3 regions of the Microbispora sp. H10836 genome follow, and region 1 is predicted to be linked to each of the others. Evidence: predicted binding sites of a transcription regulator. Region 1 holds the regulator's gene; each other region holds the start of a gene.
The links. The regulator LexA, encoded in region 1, represses DNA repair genes until DNA is damaged. The targets are predictions, from matches to a motif close to TCGAACANNTGTTCGA.
Positions count from the first base shown of each region.

Region 2: a site for LexA is predicted at 1,995-2,010, ahead of ruvC (crossover junction endodeoxyribonuclease RuvC). Genes of this name have one in related genera too.
Region 3: a site for LexA is predicted at 2,223-2,238, ahead of recA (recombinase RecA). Genes of this name have one in related genera too.

Region 1 is NZ_JABBWU010000015.1:123,299-128,798, reverse strand. It holds gene HHX30_RS41970 (cellulase family glycosylhydrolase) at 1-1,536, shown strand, start outside; gene HHX30_RS26290 (MalY/PatB family protein) at 1,546-2,640, opposite strand; gene lexA (transcriptional repressor LexA) at 2,727-3,443, opposite strand; gene nrdR (transcriptional regulator NrdR) at 3,875-4,339, shown strand; gene HHX30_RS26275 (vitamin B12-dependent ribonucleotide reductase) at 4,460-5,500, shown strand, end outside.
Region 2 is NZ_JABBWU010000009.1:60,012-65,511, reverse strand. It holds gene HHX30_RS18000 (YebC/PmpR family DNA-binding transcriptional regulator) at 1-722, shown strand, start outside; gene eis (enhanced intracellular survival protein Eis) at 793-1,956, shown strand; gene ruvC (crossover junction endodeoxyribonuclease RuvC) at 2,081-2,701, shown strand; gene ruvA (Holliday junction branch migration protein RuvA) at 2,698-3,318, shown strand; gene ruvB (Holliday junction branch migration DNA helicase RuvB) at 3,398-4,447, shown strand; gene yajC (preprotein translocase subunit YajC) at 4,717-5,073, shown strand; gene secD (protein translocase subunit SecD) at 5,187-5,500, shown strand, end outside.
Region 3 is NZ_JABBWU010000001.1:796,257-801,756, reverse strand. It holds gene HHX30_RS03705 (ABC transporter permease) at 1-470, shown strand, start outside; gene HHX30_RS03700 (hypothetical protein) at 490-765, opposite strand; partial or broken gene HHX30_RS03695 (RNA-guided endonuclease InsQ/TnpB family protein) at 816-2,062, opposite strand; gene recA (recombinase RecA) at 2,404-3,528, shown strand; gene recX (recombination regulator RecX) at 3,537-4,490, shown strand; gene rny (ribonuclease Y) at 4,768-5,500, shown strand, end outside.

The sequences.
Region 1 (5,500 bases):
GGCACCGGCTACCTGCACACCAGCGGAAACAAGATCGTCGACAGCACCGGCGCCACGGTCCGGCTGACCGGCATCAACTGGTTCGGCATGGAGACCGACAACAAGACCTTCCACGGGCTGTGGGCGAACAACCCGTGGCGGAGCCAGATCGACCTCATGGCGAACCTGGGCTACAACACCCTGCGGGTGCCGTTCTCCGACGACGCGCTGAAGCCGGGCGCGCAGGCGACGAGCGTCAACACCGCCTCCAACCCCGACCTGATCGGCCTGTCGCCGCTGCAGATCCTCGACAAGGTCGTGGACTACGCGGGCCAGAAGGGCATGCGCATCATCCTCGACCGGCACCGGCCGACCAGCGCGGGCCAGACCGCGCTGTGGTACACCTCCGGAGTCCCCGAGTCGACCTGGATCACCAACTGGAAGTCGCTGGCCCAGCACTACGCCGGCAACCCCACCGTCATCGGGGCGGACCTGCACAACGAGCCGCACGCCGACGGCACCAACCCGAACGCCACCGGCTCCTGCTGGGGCTGCGGCGACCAGTCGCGTGACTGGCGCCTGGCGGCCGAGCGGGCGGGCAACGCGATCCTGTCCGTGCAGCCCAACTGGCTGATCTTCGTGGAGGGCGTGAGCTGCCCGAGCGGCGGCCTGTCCAACATCTGGGACAACGACACCAGCAACGACGAGGACTGCGGCTGGTGGGGCGGCAACCTCACCAAGGCCGGCCAGTTCCCCGTACGGCTGAACGTGGCCAACCGGCTCGTCTACTCGCCGCACGAGTACGCCACATCGGTCTTCCACCAGAACTGGTTCGACGACCCGAACTACCCGGCCAACATGCCGGCCATCTGGGACAAGTACTGGGGATACCTGTACAAGCAGAACATCGCCCCGATCATGGTCGGCGAGTTCGGCACCACGCTGGCCAGCAACATCGACAAGGTCTGGCTCCAGGAGCTCATGAAGTACATGGGCACCGGAGTGAACGGCATGTCCTTCACCTACTGGTCGTGGAACCCCAACTCGGGTGACACGGGCGGCATCCTGAAGGACGACTGGGCCACGGTCGACCAGGCCAAGCAGAGCATCATCTCGCCGTACCTCATCCCGCCGGTGGGCGACAACCCGCCGGTGTCGCCCTCGCCGCGCGTCTCGCCGAGCGTGTCGCCGCCTGTGTCCCCGTCCGCGTCCCCCTCGGTGTCGCCCTCGGTGTCGCCGTCGTCTCCGGGTGGCAAGACCTGCACCGCCACGTACAAGGTCGCCAACCAGTACCCCGGCGGCTTCCAGGGCGAGGTCACGGTGAAGGCCGGTTCCTCGGCCATCTCGGGCTGGACCGTGAAGTGGGCCTTCCCGAACGGCCAGAGCATCAGCCAGCTGTGGAACGGCACGCTCAGCGCGAGCGGCGCCAACGTCACGGTGACGAACCTGTCCTACAACGGCGCGCTCGGGGCCGGGGCCTCGACCATGTTCGGCTTCAACGGCGGCTGGTCCGGCAGCAACGGCGTTCCGTCCTCGGTGAGCTGCACGGCGAGCTGAGCGGGCGGGTCACGTCAGCGCGGCGGCGATCCTGGACAGGATCTCCTCCAGGATCGCCTCCGATGTCGCGAAGTTGAGGCGGGCGAAGGTGTCGCCGCCTCCGTAGTTCGGGCCCGGGTTGAGTTTGACCCGGGCCTCCCGCTCCAGGAAACGCGCCGCGTCGGGCACGCCGAAGTCGAGCCATGCGAGATAGGTGGCCTCGGGCATGCGGTAGCCGACCGACGGGAGCCGCTCGGCGATGCGCCTGCGGTTGCGGTCCAGGATCGCCAGCACCTCCTCCAGCCACGCGTCGCCGTGCCGCCACGCGGCCACCGTGGCCTCCACGCCGAGGACACTGGGCGCCCCGTAGATGTGGGCGGGCTGGCGGCCGAGCGCGTCCCTGACGTCCTTCGCACCGATGTGGGCCACCGAGCAGTGCAGGCCGCCCATGTTGAAGGCCTTGCTGGCGGAGGTCAGCGTGACCGTGCGCTCGGGGAGGACCGTGGCGAACGGGATGTGGCGGGCCGGGGCGTACGTCAGGTCGGCGTGGATCTCGTCGGCGATCACGAGCGTGCCGTGCCGGTCGGCGTACGCGGCGACCGCCTCGAGCTCCTCACGGGTGAACGAGCGGCCCGACGGGTTCTGCGGGTTGACCAGCAGGAGCACCCGGACGGGCTCGCCCGGGACCTCGAACCTGCCGTCGGCCGTCAGCGGCATGGGCACCAGGCGGCGGTTCATCCCGGTGATGGTGGCGAGGAAGGGGTCGTAGGCCGGAACGTGCAGCGCCACGGCGTCGCCGGGGTCGGTCATGACGTGCAGCAGCACCTGGAGGGCCTGGTTGAGGTCGGTGTAGGACCGCACGCGGGCCGGATCGGCTCGCCAGCCGTACCGCGCCTCCATGCGCTCGGCGAACGCCTCCGCCAGGGGCCCGGCGGTCGGCTCGTCCAGCCAGGCGGGATAGCCGAGATCTGTCGCGGCGCGTCTCGCGATGGCCTCCGTGACCGCCTCGGGCACAGGGAAGTCCATGTCGGCGACCCAGGCGGGGATGACGCCGGACGCGGCGTGGGCCCATTTGATTCCGTCACGGCGGCGGGCCGCATCCAGGGACAGCGAGTCGAGTTTCATCCGACTCACCCTAATTGCCGATTAGCGACTACCGGAAAGGCGGTCGTCGCGCCCCGCGGTGCTGGGTGCCGCGGGGCGCGACGCGGCTACAGCTTGCGCAGGACGGCCGTGACCTTGCCGAGCACGGTTGCCTCGTCACCGGGGATCGGCTCGTAGTTCGGGTTGTGGGGCACCAGCCACACGTGCCCGTCCTTGCGCTTGAACGTCTTCACGGTGGCCTCGCCGTCGATCATGGCGGCCACGATGTCGCCGTTGTCGGCGACCGGCTGCTGCCGCACCACGACCCAGTCGCCGTCGGCGATGGCGGCCTCGATCATCGAGTCGCCGGAGACCTGGAGCAGGAACAGCGTGCCCTCGCCCACGAGCTGCTTGGGCAGCGCGAACACGTCCTCGATGCTCTGCTCGGCGAGGATGGGACCACCGGCGGCGATGCGGCCGACCAGCGGCACGTACGCGGCCGTCGGCCGGTTGAACCCGGCCTCCTCCTCGGTGGTGGCGTCCGGATCCACCCACAGCACCGGCTCTCCGGGCAGCCGGACCTCCAGGGCGCGGGGGCGGTGCGGGTCACGCCGGAGGTAGCCCTTACGCTGGAGCGCCGTGAGCTGGTGCGACACGCTGGAGGTGCTCGTCAGCTGTACTGCCTCCCCGATCTCCCGCATGGACGGCGGATAGCCGCGCTGCTGGACCGAGTCGCGGATCACCTCGAGGATCTTCCGCTGCCTGGGGGTGAGGCCAAGCGAGTCGCGCCTGCGAACCGCGAGGTCGCTGACGCCATCCGCTTGCTCACTACGGTCACCCACGATGCCACCTCTCAATCCGTGTTCCTCATGTCGCACAGAGCGACCGTACCGCGATTCAAGATCACCGTCAAACAATTGTTCGATATCCAGCGAAATCGCCGATCTCGCCGTCCACATCATCGTACGGGAGTTCGATCGATCCCGTGTTCGATTTACCCGATCTTCCAGGGTCGATGTACGTCCAGGTCAGAGCCTTGCGGAAATCGCGGAGGAAAAGCGCCGTAAAGGGTCTGTCTCGCGGCCGGCGGGGCAGGTGATGCGGCCGTGACCAGAGGTGCGACACGCGCGCCGAACAGGCACTTCCCCTCCCGGGGCCGCTTCGACTTGCGTTCAAGGTCGGGCACTTCTACGGTTGGACCACAACATCTAGTAGTCACACCGGTGTAAGTTCACCACACCTTGTGTTCGGGATGGGCGTTCAGGGAGGCGATGGAGTGCACTGTCCGTTCTGTCGCAACCCGGACACGCGGGTCGTGGACAGCCGCGCCGCCGAGGACGGGGCGGCGATCCGTCGCCGGCGCACCTGTCCCGAATGCGGGCGCAGGTTCACCACCCAGGAGACGGTGCTGCTGATGGTGAGCAAGCGCAGCGGGGTCACCGAGCCGTTCTCCCGGGAGAAGGTCGTCGCCGGCGTGCGGCGGGCCTGCCAGGGACGCCCGGTCAGCGAGGACTCCCTCGCCCAGCTCGGGCAGCGGGTCGAGGAGAGCATCCGGGGCACCGGCGCGGCCGAGATCGCCTCCCACGAGGTGGGCCTGGCCATCCTCGGTCCGCTCCGCGACCTCGACGAGGTGGCGTACCTGCGCTTCGCGTCGGTCTACCGCAGCTTCGAGACGCTGGCGGACTTCGAGGCGGAGATCGAGCGGCTCCGCGCGGCCCACGGCCCGGAGGGCGAGGAGTAGGCGCCTTCCGGGGGACCGGGACGAGGCGGGCGGCGGCGCGCGACGGCGCGGCGCGACGATGTGGTTGTAACGAGCGTGGTCCGGAGGAGGGGCTCCATCGGGCCCTGGGAGGGGGAAGTCATGACGGAGACCGTGAGCGGCACCGTATCGGGTACGGGGGGCCGGGGGGGCAAGCGCCCGCGCAAGGGCCTGAAGATGAAGCGCGTCTTCACCACCCCGGGCGTCCACCCGTACGACGAGGTCCGCTGGGAGCGGCGCGACGTCGTGATGACGAACTGGCGGGACGGCTCGGTCAACTTCGAGCAGCACGGCGTCGAGTTCCCCGACTTCTGGTCGGTCAACGCGGCCAACATCGTCACCACCAAGTACTTCCGCGGGGCGGTGGGCACCCCGCAGCGCGAGTCGAGTCTCAAGCAGCTCGTCGACCGGGTGGTGGGCGTCTACACCAGGACCGGTGTCGAGCACGGCTACTTCGCCTCCGAGGAGGACGCCGAGATCTTCGACCACGAGCTCAAGCACGCGCTGATCCACCAGATCTTCAGCTTCAACTCGCCGGTGTGGTTCAACGTCGGCACCCGCTCGCCCCAGCAGGTGAGCGCCTGCTTCATCCTCGCCGTGGACGACACGATGGAGTCGATCCTCGACTGGTACAAGGAAGAAGGCGTCATCTTCAAGGGCGGCTCGGGCTCCGGGGTCAACCTCTCCCGCATCCGCTCGTCCAAGGAACTGCTGTCCAGCGGTGGCACGGCCAGCGGCCCGGTCTCCTTCATGCGCGGCGCCGACGCGTCCGCCGGCACCATCAAGTCGGGCGGCGCCACCCGCAGGGCGGCCAAGATGGTCGTCCTCGACGTGGACCACCCCGACATCGAGGAGTTCATCGAGACCAAGGCGCGCGAGGAGGACAAGGTCCGCGCGCTGCGCGACGCCGGGTTCGACATGGACCTCGGCGGCAAGGACATCGTGTCCGTCCAGTACCAGAACGCCAACAACTCGGTGCGGGTCTCCGACGAGTTCATGCGGTCCGTCGAGGCCGGCGGGCAGTTCGGCCTGCGGGCCCGGCTGACCGGCGAGGTCATCGAGGAGGTCGAGGCCCGCTCGCTGTTCCGCAAGATGGCCCAGGCCGCCTGGGAGTGCGCCGACCCCGGCGTGCAGTACGACGAC
Region 2 (5,500 bases), on a different contig from region 1:
AGCACAAGAAGGCGGCGCTGGACTCCAAGCGCGGCAAGCTTTTCGCCAAGCTCATCAAGAACATCGAGGTCGCGGCCAGGACCGGCGGGCCCGACCCGGACGGCAACCCCACGTTGTTCGACGCCATCACCAAGGCCAGGAAGAACTCGGTCCCGATCGACAACATCGAGCGGGCCCGCAAGCGCGGCGGCGGCCTCGAGGCCGGCGGCGCCGACTGGCAGACGATCATGTACGAGGGCTACGCCCCGGGCGGCGTCGCGGTCCTCATCGAGTGCCTCACCGACAACCGCAACCGCGCGGCGTCCGAGGTGCGCGTGGCGCTGACCCGCAACGGCGGCTCGCTCGCCGACCCCGGTTCGGTGTCGTACATGTTCAACCGCAAGGGCGTCGTGATCGTCCCCAAGGGGTCGCTGACCGAGGACGACGTGCTCATGGCCGTCCTCGACGCGGGGGCCGAGGAGGTCAACGACCTCGGCGACAACTTCGAGGTGGTCTGCGAGGCCTCCGACCTCATCCCGGTGCGCAAGGCGCTGCAGGACGCGGGGATCGACTACGAGTCGGCCGAGGCCAGCTTCGTCCCCACGCTCAACGTCCCCCTCGACGAGGACGGCGCCCGCAAGGTCTTCAAGCTCATCGACGCGCTCGAGGACAGCGACGACGTGCAGAACGTCTGGGCGAACTTCGACGTGAGCGACGAGGTCATGGAGAAGGTCGAGGCCTGACGCCGAAGTCGGACAGAGGGGCGGAAAACCGGTGGCAGCGGCCGACGGCGCCCGCATAGCCTGGCCTGCTGTGGAAATCCGTCATCTCACGAGCGACGACCTTGACGCCGTCCTCGACTCCCGCAGGCGCGCCTTCGGCCCGTTGTCCGGCGACGGCGCGCAGATGTGGCGCAAGCTCGTCACCCCGATGCTGCCCGAGGGCCGTTACCTGGGCGCCTTCGACGGCACCCGCCTCGTCGGCACGGCCAGGATCAACCCGTACGTCCAGTGGTGGCACGGCCGCCCGCAGTCGATGGGCGGCGTGGCGGGCGTGACGGTGGCGCCGGAGGACCGCGGCAGGGGAGTGGGCCGGACGCTCATGGACGCGGTGATCGAGCGCTGCGCGCAGCTCGGCCACGCCGTCTCCGCGCTGTACCCGGCCACCACGCCGCTGTACCGGAGCGCGGGCTACGAGCACGCCGGCGTGCTCCAGCGGATCACCCTGCCCGCCGAGGCGCTGCGTACGGTGGGCGACCCCGGCGGCGCGGTCAAGCTGCGCCGGATGGGCCCGTCCGACGCGGCCGAGCTCGTGGCCCTGATCGGCAGGGTGCACGCCGCCACGCGCGCGAGCGGGCCGCTGACCTTCGACGAGCGGACCTGGCGCCTGTGGCTGGAGGACGACGACGACTTCTGCTACCTGGCTGAGGACGGGTTCGTCGTCTACCGGTGGAACGACGGGGACATCGAGGTCGACAACCTGCTCGCGGAGTCGGAGGCGACGGCCCGGGCGCTGTGGTCGATGGTCGGCAGCGCCTCGTCCGTCGCGAAGTCGGTGACCGCCTGCGTCGACCCGGCCGACCCGGTGCTCTGGATGCTGCGGGAGCGGTCGAAGGACGAGGTCACCCAGACCCGGTGGATGTTCCGGCTGATCGACCTGCCCGGCGCGGTCGGGGGGCGCGGCTTCCCCGCCGGGCTGTCCGTCGAGATCCCCGTCGAGGTGACCGACTCCCGGCGCGCCGGCAACACGGGCGCGTGGCTGCTGCGGGTGGACGGGGGCTCGGGCTCCGCGACGCGCCGGGACACCGCGCCCGGAGAGAGCACCCGGCTCACGATCGGCGGCATGTCCGCGCTGTTCGCCGGTGTGCCCACGGCCACGCTCCGCCGCGCCGGCCTGCTGACCGGCGGCTCTCCCGAGGCCGACGACGCGCTGGACGCGGCCTTCGGCTGCGCCGCGTACATGATCGACTACTTCTGACACGCCCGCGCCGCCGCTGATCGCGATAGAGTGACCGGCCGAACAGGTGTTCGGCGCAGTGGCGGTGAGGTGCGGTGGCTGCGCCGGCCGGGATCAGGGAGGCGTGCCGGTGCGGTTGCCCCAGATGCGGGTGATGGGCGTGGATCCGGGGCTGACGCGGTGCGGTCTCGGCGCCGTGGAGGGCCGTCCCGGCGCGCCGCTGAGTCTGCTGTCGGTGGGGGTGGTCCGCACCCCGGCCGACGACGACATCGGGTCCCGGCTGGTCGTCATCGAGGCGGAGATCGAGCGCTGGCTCGACGAGATCAGACCGGACGCGGTCGCCGTCGAGCGGGTCTTCGCCCAGCACAACGTCCGCACGGTCATGGGGACGGCCCAGGCGTCGGCCGTCGCGATCGTCTGCGCGGCCCGGCGGGGGCTGCCGGTCGCGCTGCACACGCCGAGCGAGGTCAAGGCCGCCATCACGGGCAACGGCAACGCCGACAAGAAGCAGGTCGGCACGATGGTCACCCGGCTGCTGCGGCTCGACGCCATGCCCAAGCCCGCGGACGCCGCCGACGCGCTCGCCCTGGCCATCTGCCACGTCTGGCGCGGCGGCGTGCAGCACCGCCTGGCCGACGCCCTGGCCAGGGCCCGTCACGGCGGTGCGGGCGCCACTGGCACTGGGGGCTCTGGGGCCTCTGGTAGGACTGGGACGCCCGGCGAAGTCGCGGCCGGGCGTACGGACCGGGGAGGGAGCACGCGGTGATCGCATCCGTGGCGGGGCAGGTGGCGGCGATCGGGGCCGACAGCGCCGTGGTCGAGGTGGGCGGCGTCGGGATGCTCGTCCACTGCACCCCGGGGACCCTGGCGGGGCTGCGGGTCGGCGAACCCGCCCGGTTGTCCACCTCGCTCGTCGTTCGCGAGGACTCGCTCACGTTGTACGGCTTCGCCTCCGACGACGAGCGCACGGTCTTCGAACTGCTCCAGACGGCCAGCGGGGTCGGGCCGCGCCTGGCCCTGGCCATGCTCGCGGTCCACGCGCCCAACGCCCTGCGCGTCGCGGTGGCGAGCGCCGACATCAAGGCCCTGACGATGGTGCCGGGCATCGGCCAGAAGGGCGCGCAGCGCATCGTGCTCGAACTCAAGGACAAGCTCGGCACTCCGGCCGGGGCCGTCGACGCCGCGCTGAACGGCTCGGCCGCCGCGCCGGCCTGGCGCGACCAGGTCCACTCCGGGCTGGTGGGGCTGGGCTACTCGTCCCGCGACGCCGACGAGGCGGTGGCGGCGGTGACCGCGGAGGCCGAGGCGGAGGTCGCGGCCGGCCGCGCCCCGCAGGTGGCCGTGCTGCTGAAGTCCGCCCTGCGCGCACTGAGCGTGCGGTGACCGTGTGACGGGCTGATGGTTCGATGAAATTTTCACCGGGAAGCGGACAGGTCCCGGCAGGCCGAGCGGATGGTGTCGAGTGAGCTTCGAGCGGGATCTCGTGTCGCCCGAACCCGAGGGCGACGAGCGGGCGATCGAGGCCGCGCTGCGTCCCCGGCGTCTGGAGGAGTTCATCGGGCAGGGCCGGGTGCGCGAGCAGCTCTCGCTGGTGCTGGAGAGCGCCCTGCGCCGCAACCGCCCGCCCGACCACGTCCTGATGAGCGGGGGTCCCGGGCTCGGCAAGACGACGCTGGCCATGATCATCGCTTCCGAGCTGGGCGCGCCGCTGCGGATGACCTCAGGTCCGGCGCTGGAGCGCGCGGGCGACCTCGCCGCGATCCTGTCCACGCTGACCGAGGGCGAGGTCCTGTTCATCGACGAGATCCACCGCATGGCCCGCCCGGCGGAGGAGATGCTCTACCTGGCCATGGAGGACTTCCGGGTCGACATCGTGGTCGGCAAGGGCCCCGGCGCCACCTCGATCCCTCTCGACATCGCCCCGTTCACGCTGGTCGGGGCCACCACGCGGGCGGGGCTGCTGCCCGCGCCGCTGCGCGACAGGTTCGGTTTCACCGCGCACATGGACTTCTACGAGGTGGCCGAGCTCGAGCAGGTGCTGCGGCGCTCCGCCCGGCTGCTGTCGGTGGAGCTGCCGGACGAGGGCGCCCATGAGATCGCCCGCCGGTCACGGGGGACGCCCCGGATCGCCAACCGCCTGCTGCGGCGGGTGCGCGACTTCGCCGAGGTACGCGCCGAAGGCGTGATCACCATGGATGTCGCGGCGGCGGCGCTCAACCTGTACGAGGTCGACGCCGAGGGGCTGGACCGGCTCGACCGGGCCGTGCTCGACGCGTTGCTGCGCAAGTTCGGCGGCGGCCCGGTGGGCCTGTCGACGCTCGCGGTGGCCGTGGGGGAGGAGCCGGAGACCGTCGAGGTCGTGGCCGAGCCCTTCCTGGTGCGTCAGGGGCTGCTGGCCCGCACTCCGCGGGGCCGAGTCGCCACCGCCGCGGCCTGGGCGCACCTCGGCCTGACTCCGCCCCCCGACGCCGTGGGCGCGGTCGCCGCGCCCACGCTCTTCGACGACAAGTGAGCGCCCCTCCGTCGGCGCCGGCACGGACGCGGCGGCTGGAAGCGGAAAGCGGGGCAAAGAGGTAACAGACCGATTGCGAAGCCCATGAAACGGGAACTTTCCTGCCCGCCAGGCCGTGGGTTCGTTGCCGGGCTTCTGCGGGCTCGCATACACTGCGTGGCTTGACTGGCCGTTCTTGCGACACGAGAAGCGTCGCGGTGGCCCGCGTGTGAAGCGCACAAGACCTCCGGCGCCAGGCCGGTTCATCACGTTACGGAAGGGTGGCCCCCGTGGGTAACAACCCGCTTGGGACGTTCCTGCCACTGATCTTGCTGGTAGTGGTTTTCTACTTCCTCCTGATCCGCCCGCAGCGCAAGCGGCAGCAGGAGCAGATCCGGATGCAGAACTCCCTCACCCCGGGCGTCCGGGTCATGACCACGACAGGCCTGTTCGCGACGGTCGTCGCCCTCGAGGACGACGACGTCGTGCTGGAGCTGGCCCCCGGCGTCGAGACCCGCTGGGTCAAGGCGGCGATCGGCCGGGTGCTCACTCCTGTTGACGAGGTGACGAGCGGGGAGACCGAGGGGACCGTGGCGGAAGGTTCCGACACGGGGAACGGTGACGACACGAGCACCAAGCAGTCCTGAGTAGGCTGATCACAACTTTTCGACGAAAGAACTGACCTCCAGTGGCCCCACCGACAAGTAGCCAGAGCAAGCCTGGACGCACACTCCTGCTGCTCCTTGCGCTCATCCTCGTCATGGGCGCGACGGTCGCCCTCCAGAAGGCGTTCGTCCCCAAATTCGGCCTCGACCTCGCGGGCGGCACCACGGTGACGCTCTCGCCGGTCACGGCGAACGGGAAGGCGCCGTCGCAGGAGAGCCTCGACCGAGCCGTGACGATCATCCGGCAGCGTGTCAACGGCACCGGCATCTCCGACGCCCAGGTCGCGAAGGCGAACGACAACATCGTGATCCAGATCCCGGGCGCGGGCCGGGACGAGGCGCTGCGACTGGTGTCGACCACCGCCGAACTGCGTATGCGGCAGGTGCTCGCGGTGGCCGCCGCCACGAA
Region 3 (5,500 bases), on a different contig from region 1:
TGATCATCGTCGTCGGCCTCGCGGTGTCCTTCGCGACCGGCTTCACGGCCGACCTGCCGCCCGGAATGGCGGGAATCCTGGTCAGCGCGATCGTCTGGTTCGTGCTCGGCTACGCCTTCTTCTCGGCGCTCGCCGCCGCCTTCGGCTCGCTGGTCTCGCGGCAGGAGGAGCTCAACAGCGTCCTGACGCCGATGACCACGCTGATGATGCTCACCTACGTGACGGCCTACTTCGCCGCCCTCGAGCCCACCGGCACACTCGCGCGCGTCCTGTCGCTCGTGCCGCCGTTCTCCTCGATGGTCATGCCGGTGCGTACGGCGGCCGCGGACGTGCCGCTGGGGGAGATCCTCATCGCCGGAGTGCTCATGGTCGTGGCCGTGGCCGCCGTCCTGCTGGGCGCGGCCCGCGTCTACCGGCGGGCGGTGCTCCGCACCGGCGCCCGGGTCAAGCTGGGCGAAGTCGTCCGCTGACGGGCCGGGCCCGGGAGGGTCAGGGGTGCCCGGAGAGCGTCCGGCTGATCATCTCGGCCGCACGGCCGGGGTCGTCGGCGCTCTCCTGGCCGCCCGGGGCCCACAGGAACATCCATCCTTCCCTGGCGGGCGTCGCGAAGACGATCGTCCGCCTGCCGGTGCCCGGGTGCCGGACGGACAGGACCGGATCGTCCGTGCCGAGCAGGCGCGCGGCGAGACCGTGTTCGGGGAGCCGCGCCGCGAGCGCCGCGAGGTGGATCAGGCGCTGTCCGCTGTAGTCGCCGGTGCCCGTCACGTGGCCCCTCCAGCGGGAGATCCAGCTTTGGCTACAAGGATCGTCCCAGGTCAGCGAGCTGGCAACCATGGGGAGGTAACGCCCAGGAATTTGACTTCCTCCCGGCCCTGAAGGACCTGGATTCCCGCCCTCACGGGCTGGGCTTCCTGCTTCACCGCCGACCGCCGAGGGAGGACCCTTGCGGACTTACGTCAGCTCCACAGGCAGACACCGCTCGACCAGCGGCCAGGATGTTCTTGGCGGCGTTGACGTCCCGGTCGTGCCGGGTGCCGCAGTCCGGGCACGTCCAGTGCCGTGTGGACAGAGAGAGTTCGGCGAGCAGGTGCCCGCACGCGCTGCACGTCTTCGAGCTGGGAAACCAGCGGTCGATCACGACCAGGCGCCGCCCGTACCGCTGGGTTTTGTATTCGAGTTGGCGGCGGAACTCGCCCCACCCGCAGTCGGAGATCGCCCGGGCGAGGTGCCGGTTGCGGACCATGCCTTTGACGTTGAGGTCTTCATCACGATCAGGTCGTGGTCGCGGACCAGCCGTGTGGAGGTTCGGTGCAGGAAGTCGGCGCGGGTGGTGTGGGCGCGGGCGACCTTCGCCCTGGCCTTGGCCCGGTTGGCCGATCCGCGCTGCTTGCGGGCCATTCTGCGCTGGTAGCGGGCCAGGTTTTTGGCCTTGCGCTCCAAATGGCGCGGGTTGGAAATCTTCTCACCGGTGGACAGCACGGCGAAGTCGCTCACGCCGAGGTCGACCCCGATCTGGCCGCCAACGGCGGGCAGCGGCTCGGGTCCGGTTGCAGCCTCCACCGTCAGGGAGGCGTACCAGCGGCCGTCGTTGTCGCGGGAGACGGTTACCGTGGTCGGGTTGATCGTGGCGGGGTCGACCTCCGGCCAGGACCACACGAACTCCAGCGGGCCGTCCATCTTCGCCAGGTGCAGTCGCCCGTCGCGCCAGCGGAACGCGCTGCGTGTGTAGGTCGCGCACTGGCGGCCATGCCGTGACTTGAACCGCGGATACTTGGCGCGTCCGGCGAAGAAGTTCACGAACGCCCTGTGCTGGTGCCGCAAAGCCTGCTGCAACGGGACGCTGGAGACCTCGTACAGGAAGTCGTGGCCGCCGTCGCGTTTCAGCTCGGTCAGGTACCGGTCGGTGTGCGCATAGGAGGTCTTCACTCCCTCGGTGCGGTAGCGGGCCCTGCCGCCACGCCAGGACGGTGGTCCAGACCAGGCGCAGGCAGCCGAAGGTGCGGTTCAGCGCCGTCGCTTGTTCGGCGGTGGGGTAGATCCGCACCTTGTAGGCCGTACGCATGTTCGCATTTTACGAGCGCTTTGCCTGGCTGTCAGTGGAAGGAGCAAATCATGAGCGCTTGGCGCTCTGGGCTGTCCCGGCTTCGCCGGGCCGCCACTCGCAGGGTCCGGACTCCTCCCCTGAAGCTGAAGGATCGGATTTCCTCCGGATGATCCGGTGATCGAACAGTCGTTCGGCTATATTGGACTGGTCGCCTCCGGGGTGCGCGCCGTCAGGTCGCCGGGGCGCGGCAGACTCCCGGCCCGCCTCCCTGGCGGTGTGCGGGAAGCTCCGGAAAATGTCGGTGGCACCCCGTAGCTTTTCGGTGACCGAGCAGACGACCACCCTCCAGGGGGCACCCAATGGCAATCAACGACCGCGAGAAGGCCCTTGAGACCGCCCTCGCGCAAATCGAGCGGCAGTTCGGCAAGGGCACCGTCATGCGCCTCGGAGACGACGCGCGTGCCCCGATCGAGGTCATCCCCACCGGTGCGATCGCCCTCGACGTCGCCCTCGGCATCGGCGGCTTCCCCCGTGGCCGGATCGTCGAGGTGTACGGCCCCGAGTCCTCCGGTAAGACGACGGTCGCCCTGCACGCCGTGGCCAACGCCCAGAAGGGCGGCGGCATCGCCGCCTTCATCGACGCCGAGCACGCCCTCGACCCCGAGTACGCGAAGAAGCTGGGGGTCGACGTCGACGCGTTGCTCGTGTCCCAGCCGGACACCGGTGAGCAGGCGCTCGAGATCGCGGACATGCTGATCCGCTCCGGCGCCGTCGACATCATCGTGATCGACTCGGTGGCGGCCCTCGTGCCGAAGGCCGAGATCGAGGGCGAGATGGGCGACAGCCACGTCGGCCTCCAGGCCCGGCTCATGTCGCAGGCCCTGCGCAAGGTCGCCGGCGCCCTGAACCAGACCCGGACGACCGCCATCTTCATCAACCAGCTCCGCGAGAAGATCGGCGTCATGTTCGGAAGCCCCGAGACCACCACGGGTGGTAAGGCGCTGAAGTTCTACGCGTCGGTGCGGCTCGACGTGCGCAGGATCGAGACGCTCAAGGACGGCACCGAGCCGGTCGGCAACCGGACCCGGGTGAAGGTCGTCAAGAACAAGATGGCCCCGCCCTTCCGCCAGGCCGACTTCGACATCCTCTACGGCATCGGCATCTCCCGCGAGGGCGGCCTGATCGACATGGGCGTCGAGCACGGGTTCGTGCGCAAGGCCGGCGCCTGGTACACGTACGAGGGCGACCAGCTCGGGCAGGGCAAGGAGAACGCCCGCAACTTCCTGAAGAACAACCCCGACATCGCCAACGAGATCGAGAAGAAGATCAAGGAGAAGCTCGGAGTCGGGCCGCGGCTCGACACGCCGGGCGAGCCCGCCGCCGCTCCGGCGGCGCCGCCCGCTCCCGCGTCCGGCCGGGCGCCCGCAGCTGCGGCCGGCCGGGGCGGCAAGGCGGCCGCCACGCCCAAGCCGGGTGACGTCTGAGCGCAGGCATGAGGCGTGAGGAGTCCCCCCGCCCGGAGGGCGAGATCGGGCCGGGGGACTGGAACTCCGGACCCTGGGGACCAGCCGAAGAGCCGCCCGGATCCGCCGAGGACGCGTCCGCGACGATCGCCGCCCTGCGGGCGGAGATCCGCAGGCGCTCCGGTGGTGCTTCGGGCCGGCGCGGTGGTGATGGCGCCGAGGGCTTCGGCGACACCGGGGGTTTGGGCGGTGCCGAGGGCTTCGGCGGTGCCGGGGACGACACCGCGGGCTCCGGCGGGGGCGGTCTCTGGGAGCGTGACGCATCGGGCCGGGAGGATCCCGGGCCCGGACGCCGGCGTCAGGGGCGCGGCAGGCGGCGCCGGGGAGACAGCCGGGGAGACAGGGGTGAGCCGCGCCAGCGGTCCGGAGGGTGGCTGCCCGACGGGCCGCAGGAGGGCACCGCGGCGAGCGAGGGGCCGCCGGCCGACCCGGAGGCGGTGGCCAGGGCCATCTGCCTGCGGCTGCTGACGATGGCGCCCAAGACCCGGGCCCAGCTCGCGGAGGCGTTGCGCAAGCGGGACGTGCCCGAGGAGGCGGCCGACGCCGTGCTGGAGCGGTTCTCCGAGGTCGGGCTCATCGACGACGAGGCGTTCGCCGCCGCGTGGGTGAGCTCCCGGCACGCCGGTCGCGGCCTCGCCCGCCGCGCGCTCGCCCAGGAACTGCGGCAGCGCGGCGTCGCGGAGGAGACGGTCAAGGACGCCGTCGGGCGGCTCGATCCCGACGAGGAGACCGAGACCGCGCGCAGGCTGGTGGAGCGGAAACTGGCGGCCACCCGAGGGGTGGAGCCGCAGGCGCGCATGCGACGATTGGTCGGCATGCTGGCCCGCAAGGGCTACTCGCCGGGCCTGGCCTTCCGCGTGGTCCGAGAGGCGATCGAGGCCGAAGGCAGCCCGTCAGATGGGCTTCCGGATACTTTCGAGTGAGCCATAGCACCATGCAAAAGTCACTTGACAGGGCATCTTTGCTTGCTCGTTACCTCTCTGACGCTTAATCTCGACCGCAGTGAGGAGTTACTCCGCGCAGCGCGGATTGCCATAACGGTGTACACGACGGACGAGAGACTTTGACCGGCCTTCGGGCCATATCGGCCGCCCCTCGGGGCGTCCGGGCATTGCGACCATATTTGTCCTGGTGGCGCCACCGGGTGCTGCCGTGCTGCGTGTGTGACCCCTGCCAAGAGTTGTCGTGAGGGGTGAGCGCATGGACACGATCGTGATCGTTCTTGCGGTTGCGGTGGTGCTGCTGGCTCTCGTGATGATCGCCGCCCTTGTCATAGTCATGCGCCGCACCGGCGGCGTCGTCGCACCGTCCGGCCCCTCACCCGAGCAACTCGCCGAGGTGAAGGCCGAGGTCAACGAGGAACTCGAACGCGCCAGGCGCGAGGCCGAGGAGATTCGTACGAAGGCGGAGCGTGACGCGGGGGAGATTCTCAAGAAGTCGGAGACACTGGCCGAGAGTGCCGCGCTGACGCGCAAGGAGGTCGAGGAGGAGGCGCGCATCCTCAAGACCGAGCTCAAGGAGCTCCGCTCCGATCTCGAGCGCCGCGAGAACCGGCTGGCCGAGCGTGAGCAGCGGCTCGACGAGGAGGCGCGCAGGCAGACCGAGCGGGCCCGCAAGCTGGCCGAGACGGAGACCGAGCTGGCCGACCGCCGCGAGGAGCTGGACCGGGTGGCCGAGCGGCGGCAGGAGATCCTGGAGCGGGTCGCGGGCCTGACGGCCGAGCAGGCCAAGGCGGAGCTGGTCAAGGAGATCGAGAACCAGGCGAAGCGCGAGGCCGCGCTGATCGTCCGGGAGATCGAGAGCGAGGCCCGGCGTGAGGGGGAGAAACGCGCCTGCAAGATCGTGACGCTGGCCGTGCAGCGGGTCGCCACCGAGCAGACGGCCGAGTCGGTGGTGAGCGTCCTCCATCTGCCCGGCGACGAGATGAAGGGCC